One region of the Lysinibacillus sp. 10T31 genome, then DNA from elsewhere that is predicted to be linked to it. Evidence: riboswitches for the same ligand, from Rfam matches in the RefSeq annotation. Region 1 holds a riboswitch; each other region holds the start of a gene.
What was found. A riboswitch is a leader RNA that binds a small molecule or an ion and turns the genes downstream of it on or off. The one in region 1 is predicted to bind S-adenosylmethionine.
Positions count from the first base shown of each region.

Region 2: linked by a shared signal. The riboswitch ahead of AC1DCY_RS18415 (Na+/H+ antiporter NhaC family protein) and the one ahead of AC1DCY_RS18955 (O-acetylhomoserine aminocarboxypropyltransferase/cysteine synthase family protein) in region 1 are both predicted to bind S-adenosylmethionine.
Region 3: linked by a shared signal. The riboswitch ahead of AC1DCY_RS01185 (cyclase family protein) and the one ahead of AC1DCY_RS18955 (O-acetylhomoserine aminocarboxypropyltransferase/cysteine synthase family protein) in region 1 are both predicted to bind S-adenosylmethionine.

Region 1 covers NZ_JBFTHS010000036.1:444-5,138, reverse strand. The annotation lists gene AC1DCY_RS18975 (hypothetical protein) at 1-239, shown strand, start outside; gene AC1DCY_RS18970 (DASS family sodium-coupled anion symporter) at 231-1,712, opposite strand; gene AC1DCY_RS18965 (glycerol-3-phosphate acyltransferase) at 1,900-2,532, opposite strand; gene AC1DCY_RS18960 (hypothetical protein) at 2,568-2,822, opposite strand; SAM riboswitch class I at 3,067-3,179, shown strand; gene AC1DCY_RS18955 (O-acetylhomoserine aminocarboxypropyltransferase/cysteine synthase family protein) at 3,296-4,597, shown strand.
Region 2 covers NZ_JBFTHS010000033.1:43,858-48,552, reverse strand. The annotation lists gene AC1DCY_RS18415 (Na+/H+ antiporter NhaC family protein) at 610-1,890, opposite strand; SAM riboswitch class I at 1,999-2,105, opposite strand; gene AC1DCY_RS18410 (hypothetical protein) at 2,338-2,685, opposite strand; gene AC1DCY_RS18405 (fluoride efflux transporter FluC) at 2,716-3,045, opposite strand; gene crcB (fluoride efflux transporter CrcB) at 3,042-3,404, opposite strand.
Region 3 covers NZ_JBFTHS010000001.1:216,347-221,041, forward strand. The annotation lists gene AC1DCY_RS01170 (winged helix-turn-helix transcriptional regulator) at 1-367, opposite strand, end outside; gene AC1DCY_RS01175 (MFS transporter) at 478-1,662, shown strand; gene AC1DCY_RS01180 (YuzC family spore coat inner layer protein) at 1,954-2,364, shown strand; SAM riboswitch class I at 2,511-2,616, shown strand; gene AC1DCY_RS01185 (cyclase family protein) at 2,714-3,451, shown strand; gene AC1DCY_RS01190 (DedA family protein) at 4,025-4,627, opposite strand.

The DNA of each region.
Region 1 (4,695 bases):
GTGCGAAAGCGAAGCGACAGCAACAACAAATGTTTTCTGTAGCGAAAGCAAAGCGGCAGCTACAAATGTTTTATCTGCGCGAAAGCGAAGCGTCAGCGGCAAATGTTTTATCTGCGCGAAAGCGAAGCGGCAGCGGCAAATGTTTTATCTGTGCGAAAGCGAAGCGACAGCAACAAAGCGCCCAGCCGGAACGGAAATCAACCACGCGTTATGGTGATGATCCCTTATCTTTACAATAATCCGATCCATTTCCAATACGTTGCGGAAAATAGAAGAACTAGGATGTATCCAAAAATCGTTAATGGAATACCAGATTTTAAGAAATCTTTTGTTGTAAAGGCTCCTGTACCATACGCAAGCATATTTTGCGGTGCACTAATAGGTAAGAGGAAGCCAAAGCTAATAACGAATTGTTGTACGATAACGAAACCAACCTGATCGACATTAGTCGTTAATGTTGAGGCTAAAACGATAAATACAGGTATAAGCGCAGATGCTAAGCTTGTTGCACTCGCAAAGCCTAAATGAATAAGAATATTAAATAAAGTAACAATCGCAATTGTTGCAAGAATTGGCATAGAATCTAAACCAAGTGAACCGAATACTTTATCAGATAACCACGACGCACCTTTTGTATTAAGCAAGACCGTGCCTAGCATAATTCCTACAGCGAAGACGATAATTGTCCCCCAAGGAATATGTGGTTCAACTTGCTTCCATGAATAGACTCCGATTTTTGGCATTAATAAAATGGCAATAGCAACGATTGTGACGGTTGTCGTATCGAATGGGTGAAGTTTGCCCTCAGTAGCCCAGAAAAATAGTAAAATTGCCGATGTTATGATTAATCGAATTTCGGGAGCTTTTAATGGACCAAGTTCCGCAAGCTGTTTTTTTATTACGTCTCTACCACCTTCAATATTACTTGTTTCAGGCTTAATTAGTGTAATCATAATGAAAAATAGAGCGACTGACATGATGATTGAGAAGGGAGCAGCATAAAGTAACCAAGCACCCCAAGAAATATCCACACCAAACTGTTCTTTGATGAAGTTTAAAGCGACCATATTTTGAGCTGCTGCCGTCTTTATACCGATATTCCAAATAGAGACAGCTTGCACAGAGGTAATGACAAGAAGAGCAGCAAGTCGACTATCACGTGGTAAACCAAATGCTGCTACCATTCCAAGTAGTATTGGCACAACTGCGCCTGCACGTGCAGTAGCAGAGGGGACAAAGAATGCGAGTGCAATAGATACTAAAATAGCACCGAATACAATGGCTTTGGTTTTTGTTCCTACGAGTGAAAGGATCCATAGCGCAAGTCGTTTATGTAAATTGGTAATCTGCATGGCTGCCGCTAGGAAAAGTGCTGCGGCTACTAGTGCTACTGCTGAATTACTAAATCCACTTAATGCTAATTTTAATGCATCCGAAGTTCCTAGCACTCTCGTTGGATCTTCCATTGATGGAGCTAACCCTAGTAAGATTGTAACGAGAGCAATAATCATAGCAGAGCTAACGGGATAGGATACTGCTTCTGTAACCCAAAGGATAACCGCAAAAGCTAAAATAGCTAAAGCACGTTGGCCGGCTACAGGTAAATCGCCGTTGTTAGGTAAAAAAGTAATGATGATTAATGAAGCGAAGGCTAATCCAATCCAGAGTGGTTTCAAATTACGTTTCGGTTTTGCTTGTACAGAAGTAGACATACATTTTCATCCTTTCTTAAACATGACTGTAATTTTCCCATCGGCTAGTAAAATGCTTTATTAAGAAAGTTAATTTGTCTATTTATTGTAAAAAAACTAGTATGTGAAATACCCTCTATTTATAGCGATAATGGGCAGTTGCGAGAAAATATATGGCCATAGAAAAGACAAAAATATCCAAAAGATATTATTTTTTCTTTTTGAATGCTGAAGTCACTTTAGGCTCAGTTCCCATCATCAACCGCTTAATATTTTCGATATGCAAAATGATTGCTATACCAAAAAGTGATAGGGCTATAATCGTTGGGACTGTTCCAGGAATCCATAAATATGTGGCTGTACAGAAAACGAGATAAAATTCAAGTACACCGATAATTAAATAATTTGTCACGAAAGATAAAATAACAAATAAAATGAGTGCGAATAAGCCAATTTTCCAATCAATCGCAAGTAATATTCCTATGATTGAAGCAGTTCCTTTACCGCCATTGAAGCCCATATAAAATGGGAAATTATGACCTAGAATGACACCGGCAGCTACAATATAGATGAAGAGCCAAACTTGTACTTCTGTTAATTGTGTGATATCTGCTAAATAAACATGTACACCGATTATAGCTGCAACGCCTTTGCCGATATCGATCAGTGCAACTAATATGCCGTATTTCCAGCCAAGGGAAAGTGTTGCATTAGAGGCACCTGCATTGCCATGACCAGTCTTTTTTAAATCTACTCCGGATAAAAACTGAGCAACTTTAGAGCCGTGAATACAGCCAATCAAATAACCAACAAGAAGAAAAATGATAATGGCTTTTATCATAAAAATCCTCCTTTCAAAATAAAATAGGCTCATCATTAAAAGTTAGGAATGATGTTTGTTATAACATATGCCATGAAGCTGATTGGAGTGGAGACTGGGCGACTCCTTGGGGGATTAGCGATAGAGGAACGAAGGCTAAAACCATCACGTCCTGTGATAACGCCTTCGTGACCAACATCGTGTTGTTGCTGCTGCTGCTTCGCTTTCGCGCAAAAAACATTTGCTGCTGCCGCTTCGCTTTCGCGCAAAAAACATTTGCTGCTGCCACTTCGCTTTCGCGCAAAAAACATCTGTTGGCCCGAGCGAGCACCGCGAGTGAAGCGGCTTATCGGACGCCCCCAAGAAAGCGCCCAGTCGGAACGGAAATCAACCCCACATTTTGGTGATAAAACAATTAAATACCTAAAATAGTGTATGCGTTCGTATTACGTAAAAAAGCAGACAGAAGTTTCGGAAAAAATAAAATTTTAGTGTTGACAGAGAAAAAGTCTATGTTTATACTGTGTAACAACGATGGAAATTGAATCTCATATACTCTTATCAAGAGCGGCGGAGGGATAGGCCCTATGATGCCCGGCAACCAGTAAGTGATGAACTTGCTAAGGTGCTAATTCCTACAGATTCTTATTGGATCTGGCAGATAAGGGGAGGAAAACTTGCAACCGCAACCCTCTTCTTAGCTGAAGAGGGTTTTTGTTTTCTACTGAAAAATCCTCCTCATCTCCGGTACCATCGTAAAAAAATAACCATTTGGAGGTATACAATGACAAAATTTAAACCAGAAACATTACTGTTACACGGTGGCCAAGAGCCAGACCCGGTAACAGGGTCACGAACAGTACCGGTATATCGCTCAACGGCGTTCGTTTTTAAAGACACTGCTCATGCGCAACGTCTTTTTGCCTTAGAGGAAGCCGGCAATATTTACACACGAATTACAAACCCAACTGTAGATGTTTTTGAAAAACGCGTCGCTTTATTAGAAGGCGGTACAGCAGCAGTAGCACTTTCATCTGGTGCAGCAGCTATCGCATTTTCCATTTTAAATCTTGCAGGGGCAGGTGATGAAATTGTTGCAGGTAGCTCTTTATACGGAGGCACTTATAATTTATTCGCCAACACACTACCAAACTACGGTATTAAAACGATTTTTGTAGACGAAACAAATCCAGAAAATATCCGAGCTGCTATTACTGATAAAACAAAGGCAGTGTTCGCTGAAGTTTACGGTAACCCAAGTTTAAAGGTACTAGATATTGAAGCAGTAGCAAATATAGCACATGAAAACGGCTTGCCATTAATTATTGATAGCACATTTGCTTCACCATATGGCTCTACACCAATTGACTACGGTGCAGATATCGTTGTTCATTCCGCAACAAAATGGATTGGTGGTCATGGAACAACTTTAGGTGGTGTTGTAGTAGATGCAGGGAAGTTCGATTGGACTCGTGGACGTTTCCCGGGCTTTACTGAGCCAGATGCTTCTTATCACGGTTTGCGTTATGGTATTGACACAGCAGATGCAGCATTTGCCACAAAACTGCGTGTGCAATTACTACGTGACTTTGGTCCAACATTAAGTGCAGATGCAGCATTTAATTTATTACAAGGTTTAGAAACGCTTCATTTACGTATCCCTAAACACAATGAAAATGCATTAGCGGTAGCTGAATATTTACGAAACCACCCATCTGTGGAATATGTAAATTACAACGGCTTAGAAGATTTCCCTACCCATAATTTAGCTAAAAAATATTTGAAAAATGGCTTCGGTTCAGTGCTTACATTTGGTATTAAAGGTGGACGTGAAGCAGGGCGTAAATTAATTGATAGTGTGAAATTATTCTCGCACGTAGCAAATGTAGGGGATGCCAAATCATTAATTATTCATCCAGCATCTACTACACATCAGCAACTGTCAGCTGAGGAGCTAATCCAAACTGGCGTAACCGAGTCGCTCATTCGCTTATCCATCGGTTTAGAGGCAGTAGAGGACATTATTGCAGATTTAGAACAAGCAATTGAACAAGTAACAGCTTCACAACAAGAAGTAGAAGCTTAATAAATAAAATACATTGGCTAATGTTGTAGCGTTTACGTATTTTCTCATTCGATAGGCCTCATTCGGTAATGCGTCAAACGTTGCTACATCATCCGCTC
Region 2 (4,695 bases), on a different contig from region 1:
TAAATATTGGGAATATTTTAACATAAAATTTCATTTTTCCTTATAAAAAAATCATTCCTGTTTTTTCGGAGTGATATTACATGAAATACAATATATCATTCAGGGTAAATTGTTTATCCGTGATGTTAAGCTGTTGAGCGGGAGTTAATTCGTCTTTTCCTTTTGTATTCATCCCTAAGCAAAACGCAGGATGGTGACAGTCATCTGAGCATACTTCGGATAATGTGTTCCTTATATGCCTCTGGAAGCTCTTTCTCACGGTCCGATTTACATAGGAAATGTGGACATGTATTTTAAGGATAAGGAGTAATAATTCTCAAACAAACAATATCGAATCAAACGAACCAGAATTTATCTTTATTAACAGTTGTGGAACACATTCGGTCCGCAATCAGTTCATGGAGTAGGAGAGGGCGACTAGCCCCTTAATCTCTCACACCACTGTACGTTGTTCCGTATACGGCGGTACAAATCAGATAATTAACGCAGTTGTTCATAGCTTGATTGCAGACTTGCCTCAAATAGAAAAATCCAATCGTTTTGATTAATCTTTTTTCAAAACAATTGGATTATTTTAATGTAAAATCAATTTTTTTAAAGTGATAAAGTTCAGGCTGCCTTTTTTGCCGGGTATCCGATGAGGATAGCGATGATTCCGCAAATTCCTATAAGGACTGGATAGAAAGAGTATTGCAGCATGCTCACAGGTGATATTCCGGCTACACTTGCGGCTGCCAGGAATTGGGCTCCGTATGGTAGAAGGCCTTGGATCGTACAGGAGAAAATATCTAATATACTTGCGGACTTTTTCGGCTCAATCCCATACTGTTCAGCAATATTTTTTGCAAGCGGACCAGCAATTAAAATAGCAATCGTATTATTAGCCGTAGATAAATTTGTTAAGCCCACTAGGCCGGCAATGCCAAATTCAGCACCTTTTTTCGATTTAATCCTTTTTGTTGCAAGGTGAAGAAGAAAGTCAATCCCTCCGTTAAACTTAATAACCTCCACCATTCCAGCTATTAGTATCGCAAGAAATGCCATTTCATACATGCCTGACATTCCTTCGCCGATCTTTTGAAAAAGGCTCATTAAATTATAGCTGCCATCCGCTAAGCCAACAGCCCCGGCGAGAACAATCCCAGATACCAGAACAAGGAAAACATTCATTCCAGCTAACGCTAAAATAATAACCAAAACATAGGGAACAATTTTTATCCAACTATAGCTTAAATGTTCCACTTGTGCCGTCTCACCCATTGTGATAATCCCTAAAATAATGCTCGTTACAATAGCTGCCGGCAACACAATCCAAAAATTCACCTTAAATTTATCTTTCATTTGTGCACCTTGTGAACGAACGGCAGTAATTGTTGTATCTGAAATAAAGGATAAATTATCGCCAAACATCGAACCGCCAACAATCGCTGCCATTACTAAAGCCATGGAAAGTTCGATATGCTCGCTTATCCCAACTCCAATTGGCGCCAGTGCAACAATCGTTCCTACCGATGTACCCATCGATAGGGAGATAAAGCAGGCAATGATGAACAAGCCTACGACAAGCAGGTTTGGTGGTACGACCGATAAAGCAAAGTTTACAGTGGAGTCCACTGCCCCCATGCCTTTTGCTACCGCTGAAAAGGCACCAGCCAAGAGAAAAYTAATAACCATCAGCATAACATTTAAATTTCCTGCGCCTTTGCAAAAAATATCAACCTTTTGCGTAAACGATTCTTTTCGATTCATCGCCAAAGCCACAGCGCCTGAAATGGTAATGGCTACAATGACAGGGAAGGCGTAAAAATCACCTGTAATAACCCCTGAGCCAATAAATAAAATCAAAAAAACAACAAATGGGATCAACGCCCATGGATTCTCTTTCTTCATGTCTACCTCCAAAAAATAAAATTGGACACGTCTTTTGTCCATTCTTTTTTACGAAAAAAGGCCTCTTCTTGTAACAACAAGAAGAGGCCTTATATCTATAAAACACTCCTCTTATCTATCAAGCCTTTGCCTGCTGGATTTGGCACAGTAACTTAATCATAAGTTCCGCTGCCGAGATATCATCGGGCCAGTCCCTCCATCTCTCTTGATAAGAAGCAAATATATTATTTTTTTTCACAATAATAAATATTATAATAAAAAATCAATATTTGCAACATATTTTTAATTAAAGCTATATTCTGAAATATTTAAGAAGGAATTTGAACAAGTAACAGGGGATAGTGAACTGCGATTTTTTGTACTGCTGTGGAAATTTGGTGTAACAATTGAAGGGGACTTAAAAGAAGTAAATATAAAAGAAGGCGCCCTTGAGAGATCGAGAGGCGCCTAAAACATTTGGGGTAAAAATTCATTCATAAAGCGTTGATTTTTCCGTAGCCATATTTTTAAAATCATACGATGTGTTAGGAGGCGTTGTCTTTTATGTGGTCTAGCCTTTGCCTCTATTAAACTTTTTAGTAGAATACATGTTTCTGTAGCAAATGCTTGAGGGTCAACGAGGACATCAAGTTTATAATCAATTAACTGAGCTGCTTGAACCTTTGCAAGCAATTGTGCAAAGCGTGTATTCATTTCCGGAAAGTTTTCTTCTAGTTCTAGGTCGATTAAAGTGTATAGTGTTTGTTCAATTTCAGCTTCGAGCGCTTCTAATTGTTCAATGGATGGCTGTGTCAAAAAATCACCTCTAGTTTCTCATAAATGCTGCTACCCAAGGAAAAAGCCAAGTGTCGCGAAAAGTAAACCGAATAAAACTGTAGTGCCTATATAAATAATTGCTTGTCTCCATTTTTTCTGCTCAAAGAGCTGCAAACATTCAAAACCAAATGTTGAAAAAGTCGTATAGGCTCCTAAAAAACCAAGCCCTATAAAATGCCAAATCCAATCAGTTGGATGTAATGCAAATAGAAAGCCAAGCGCAAAAGAACCCGTTATATTAATAAAAAATGTTGCCCATGGGTATGTATGGACAATCAATTTTCCTAGATAAAATCTTGTTAGTGCACCCAAAAAGCCACCGATGCCAATAATTATCATACGATGCGCCCCTTTGCTACCTTAAATCCTAGCCATGCAGAAGCTAAACCGCCAAAAACACTCCCTAAAATATAAAGAACCGCTTGTAGCCATTTACTATCCTGCAAAAGTAATAGCGTCTCTAAAGAGAATGTCGAAAAGGTTGTAAAGGCACCAAAAAAGCCAGTACCAATTCCTAAAATTATAGGCGTACGCTTTGTAAACGTTGTAAATAGCCATGCTAAACAAAAGCAACCAATTATGTTTATGCAAAGTGTCGCAAATGGAAAACCACCGTTATTTGAAAGTGCCAGACCAAGGCTATATCGACAGATGGCACCCAAAAATCCGCCAATTCCAACAGCTAAAAATGATTTCAATGTAAAGACTCCTAACTAAAATGTCTATATTGAAAAGTGTATCATGAGATACCCACTTTAGATATATTTCTATAGTTCTATGGATTCAAATATATCAAAGAGTGCTCAAATTTAAAATGACATGATTTTTTTATTATATCTTATACCGTTTTACCAGCTTTGGTTCAAATGTTTTCGTTCTATAGTTTATTTTGATTTCTTGAATATTATTTTATTATATCGGCTGCTAAGATTCTTATATTTCCTGCCAAAATACTTCGTAGTTGATGTCCCTATATCATCTCTTAATATGTATATAACTAACAAGGAGGCATTAATCTCAGTAGTTCTGATCGAGAAACTCTTTAGTATTCAAATACTATTACACCGCCGACTGAAAATCCGATAACGGTTACTCCATTGACGGAAAACCCGCTAACGGATTAACCGTCACTACTAATTAATAATTAATTACTAAATAATAAATTACTAAATAATAATAATAATTATAATAGACCTGATGCCTTGAAAAGCACACTGTAAAATTCAAAACAGTAAACGATGTTTCAGTTTGGCGTTCGTGTCTCTTATATTCAACTTGCACTGATGGATGTTGGAGTGAGCAAAGGTGGACGTCATTTTCACAAAACTCGCAGGAGTTAGCTATTCTTTGATTTTATTGGGAAGATGGGCGATAAATTAAAAATGTTGGGTGATAAATTAAAGTTGGTAGATAAATTAAAAAAGTTGGGTGATAAATAAAACAAGTTGGTAGATAAATTTAAAAAGGTGGTAGATAAATTTAAAAAGTTGAGCGATAAATTAAAGTTAGGCGATAAATTTAAAAATTAGGGCGATAAACCTTGAAATTGTTCCGATAAATCAATAAATTGTTCCGATAAACCATAGGATTGTTCCGATAAATCCAAAAAATGTTCCGATAAATTGATTTGGACCCTATCAAACTAGCTTTGTTCGATAGGGTCTTCCAGCAATGATTCAATAACATGTTTTAATTGAAAAATAGAAGCATGTTGACTTTCGCTCTTCTTGTAAATAAAGACAGTTTCTATTATTTTGTTTAACTGCGTTGGAGTAGTAATAAAGATCAATTAGTTAACACAGCAATCGTATTGTCTATTTGTAGGAATCAAGGATACTACTTACCGATTTTATTTCCTTCAATGTAAATGGAACTTGATTCTTTTTAATCACTCTGCAATCGCACTTGAATACATACAGCCTCTATTAAACACAAGTAGTGTAACAAGCGAACGTGTTTCTGCTGTTGCAAACATGTCATAATTTATTA
Region 3 (4,695 bases), on a different contig from region 1:
TCGCGATATCTTCATCACGTTGCATTAACAGTACATCTTCACCTTTATCTTGTAGCACTTCGATATGTTTTTCACCCCAAGTGCAAAGCATGTTCAGCACAGGGTCCATCTCTTGACCATAAGGTGTTAGCGAATATTCAACTTTTGGCGGTACTTGATTGAAAACCTTACGATTAATTAATCCAGACTGCTCTAATTCACGTAATTGGCTCGTTAGCATTTTTTGCGAAATGCCTGGAATCAATCGGCGAAATTCATTCGTACGAATCTTACCATGGTGGTTAAGATGACAAAGAATAATAGGTTTCCATTTCCCTCCAATTACTTCAAGAGTGGCTTCGACACCAATATTATAAACTTTTTTCATTGTAAACCCCCTGTAATATTCAAAAGTAACTAAAAGTACCCTATATAACTTTTAGATGTATATGAATATTACTATATACTATAAAAAAAATCAAAGGAGATATTATTAGAATGAAAGATACAAAAGTGCCGAATGCCAAACTAACATTACTCGCACTTGCAATCAGTGCATTTGGTATCGGCTCTACAGAATTTATAAGCGTCGGATTACTTCCATTAATTACAAAAGATTTTGATATAACATTAAGTACTGCAGGCTTAACCGTATCCATATATGCACTAGGTGTAACTATTGGTGCACCACTTTTAACAGCATTAACATCGCGCCTTAGTCGCAAAAATGTGTTACTGCTCGTTATGGTGCTATTTATTATCGGTAATTTACTTGCAGCCTTAGCGCCCTCATTCTCATTACTACTAACTGGGCGTGTTATATCAGCATTGGCACATGGTGTGTTTATGTCCATTGCCTCTGTGATAGCTGCAGATGTTGTGGCACCTAATAAACGAGCAAGTGCAATAGCTTTTATGTTTACAGGACTAACATTAGCAACTGTGACTGGTGTCCCACTAGGAACTTTTATTGGACAAGTAACCGATTGGCGAATGTCGTTTATTTTCATAGTTATCATAGGTATTATTGGATTAATTAGTAATGCCCTGCTTGTGCCAAGTCACTTAGCGAAAGGCAATCCAATATCCATTCGAGATATTGGTAAAGTATTAGGGAATATTCGAATGTTATTAATCCTCTTTATTACTGCAATTGGGTATGGTGGCGCATTCGTTGTATACACCTATGTTTCTCCTATTTTAGAGCAGTATATGGGCTACTCACCGAAGGCAATTGTCGTGATTTTAGTTGTGTATGGTATTTGTGTTGCCATCGGTAATACATTAGGTGGTCGTTTTGCGAATAATAACCCTTTACGTTCTATCTTTATTATCTTTATAGGCTTAGCATTGGCACTACTCGGCATCAACTTCTTTTTAGAATCATCAATCGTTGGATTAATAATGGTCTTTATGATGGGGCTATTTATGTTTATGAATGTACCGGGATTACAGCTTTATGCCGTTCAGCTTTCAGAAAAATATATACCATCAGCTATTTCAATGGCTTCAGCATTAAATATTTCGGCCTTTAACATTGGTATTTTTCTAGGATCATACATTGGAGGAATCATCGTTCGCCACCAATCATTAGCTCATACTCCTATATACGGATTCTGTATGGTGATGATTGCCGCAGCGACTACGTTCCTATGGTTAATCTTTGATAGAAACAAACAATAACCTTTGTGAATGTGTGGATTACCGTTCCCGACTATTGCTTTCACTACAAAAGTCATTTGTTCATGTTAATGAAGTGACCGGTCGGAACGGAAATCAACTCCACGTTATTGCGATGAATTCATTTTTATATAATTACTTTGTAGATTTATCGGAACAATTTTAGCTTTTATCGGAATCTTTTCTCGTTTTATCGGAACAATTTCAGTTTTTATCGGACGACTCCACCATTAACACCTAAAGTCTTTGTTGTACATAATATAAGGTATCAGCTATAGGATAGGAGGAATTTAGTTGCATTACAATCCTTATCCATATTTTGTCTATCCTAATTATTATCCGGCATGGGTAATGGCGAATCAACCAACAATTCAACACCCTTCTAGCCATCTAGCAATGCCGACAAACCCAACGAATAGAAGTCCATTTCCGATTGTCAATACAAAGAAATTGAAGACTTCCGCGAATCGGATCAAGGTTATTATGCAGCAAGCACAATTACTTACGGATAGAATTGATGAATCAGAGCAATTTGCGCATGATCTTATGAACGCAGCACAACAATCAAATAAAACGGAAGTTGAAAAGTTAATTACGTCAACAGGCATTACTATAAAATTCGAAACTACCTATACACCAGATGGATTTCGTATAACATTTACTGAAAGTAGCTGTTGTAAGCTAACACTAATTTTGGGTTGGTGAAGAGTTGGTCCTTTGAAGAGGGCCTCTTTTTTGTTTTTAGTATCTTTATGAATTTTAACCTTGTATCCCTATCGAACTTGTAAACTATAAATAAATATGCTAAAGTGTTTGTAATCGTTGTTTCTGAAAATTCTTATATTGTTTTTTTCTTATCAAGAGAGACGGAGGGATTGGCCCTATGAAGTCTCAGCAACCAGCCTATAGGTATGGTGCTAATTCCAATTGGCAAAATTCAGCCTTGAGAGATGAGAAGACTTACTTAGTTGCTTTGCACAAGAGTCCTCTTCTTCAAGGAGGACTCTTTTTTATTGTTGTAATCAAAATAATTAAAAGAAAGCAGGGAAATATTATGGCAAATGAACTTTTACAAGCAATTCAACTATTGAAAACGAAAGAATGGGTAGATTTAACACATACATTTGGTCCAAATTCTCCACATTTCTTTATGTTTGATGATGCAAAATTTGAAACATTATTTTCGCATGATGATGGCTTCTTTGCACAGCAATTCACTTTCCCAGGGCAATACGGAACCCATATCGACCCACCTATCCATTTTGTGCGAGATACACGCTATTTAGAGGAATTGGAGCTAAAAGAACTAGTGCTACCACTAATTGTTATTGATAAATCGAAGGAAGCCGAAGTTAATAACGACTTCACGTTAAGTGTTCAAGATATTCTTAACTTTGAAGCTGAATATGGAGAAATTGAAGCAGGTACCTTTGTTGCGCTACGTACCGATTGGAGTAAACGTTGGCCAGATAAAGAGACTTTCAGCAACAAAGACGCTGATGGCAATAATCACATTCCTGGCTGGGGATTAGAAGCATTACAATTTTTATTCAACGAACGAAAAGTAAGTGCTATTGGCCACGAAACTTTTGATACGGATTCAGCAGCAGATTTTCGTAAAAATGGTAAGCTAGACGGCGAATATTTTGTGCTAGAGCAAGATACTTACCAAATTGAGCTTATGACAAATTTAGATAAGCTACCTTCAAAAGGGGCCGTTATATTCAATATTGTGCCGAAGCCTGAAAAAGCATCTGGATTCCCTGTCCGCTCATTTGCAATATTACCTTAATATAGGATTAGGCACGATTTGAAATGTATACGTACACCACTTTGTTTTTCATAGAGCTGTATGGTAATTCAATCGACAGATTCTGCCATATAGCATTTTATGATGAGCATCTAATCTTGTTTTACTCGAGTAAATCTATGTGGTGAGGATTTCCTAGTATAGTATTTTAACCATAGCTATAATTACTATTTTTGTTTCGCTTGTCGACTCATTCTATGATGAGGAACTGTTGATTTTCGCGGAGAGTGGCGACTCCTGCGGGATGAGCTTGCGCTGAAAGCCCCGCAGGAACGAAGTGACGAGGGAAATAATCAATTATGCCTTGGCATAATTGCGTCCGGAATCGGCTTTGTGCTTGCACAAAGAACTCCTTTTCGATTCTGTGACATCCGCCGGAGGCTTTAACTTCTTTAAGCAGGTGTTTGGACACCCGCTTAAAGAAGTTGAAGCCAAGCCCGCGGAAAGCGCCAGCTCGGAGTGAAAATCAACCTTTGTTTTTTGATACACTTTAATTTTTAAATTATTCTCAATAAAGAAAGGTCTGATTCAATAAATATTGAACCAGACCTTTCTTTATAAATTATTTGATGAATTCTTTCTTTTGAAAACAAAATAAACGACCAACATAATTATGATGAACAATATTATAAGATAAATACTGTAGCGGGAAAAATATAACCCAACATAATGCCATTTCTCTCCAAGTACCTTCCCTAAAGTAATAAAAGTAAATGTCCATATAGTTGCTCCCGTATAAGCAAAGAATGCAAATTTTTTATAAGGATAATTATTAATAGCTGCAATATATGCAGTAAGATGACGTACACCAGGAATAAAAAACCCTATTAATAATAATATTGGTCCAATTTTATCAAATAATTTTTTAGTAAAATCAATTTTCTGTTCAGTAATATGGATTTTAGAACCGTATTTATGCAATAAAGGTAACCCGAATTTATAGCCTATATAGTAGCTCAAGGTAATTCCCCCAGCTGCACCTATCATAGCGCTGATTAAAGCTGGAATATGTGCAAGAGTTTCACGATATACGCTATACCCTACATATGTCAAAAATATTTCATCAGGAAGTGGCAGCCCGACAATTCCTCCTACTAGGATAAGAATGATGCCAAAATATCCATAATGTTCAATAAGAGATTGCACGTGATGCGCCATAAATCCATCCCACCTAAAGCGTAATAATTTTTAATAGTTAGCTTTATAATAACTCAAAGGAGACAACA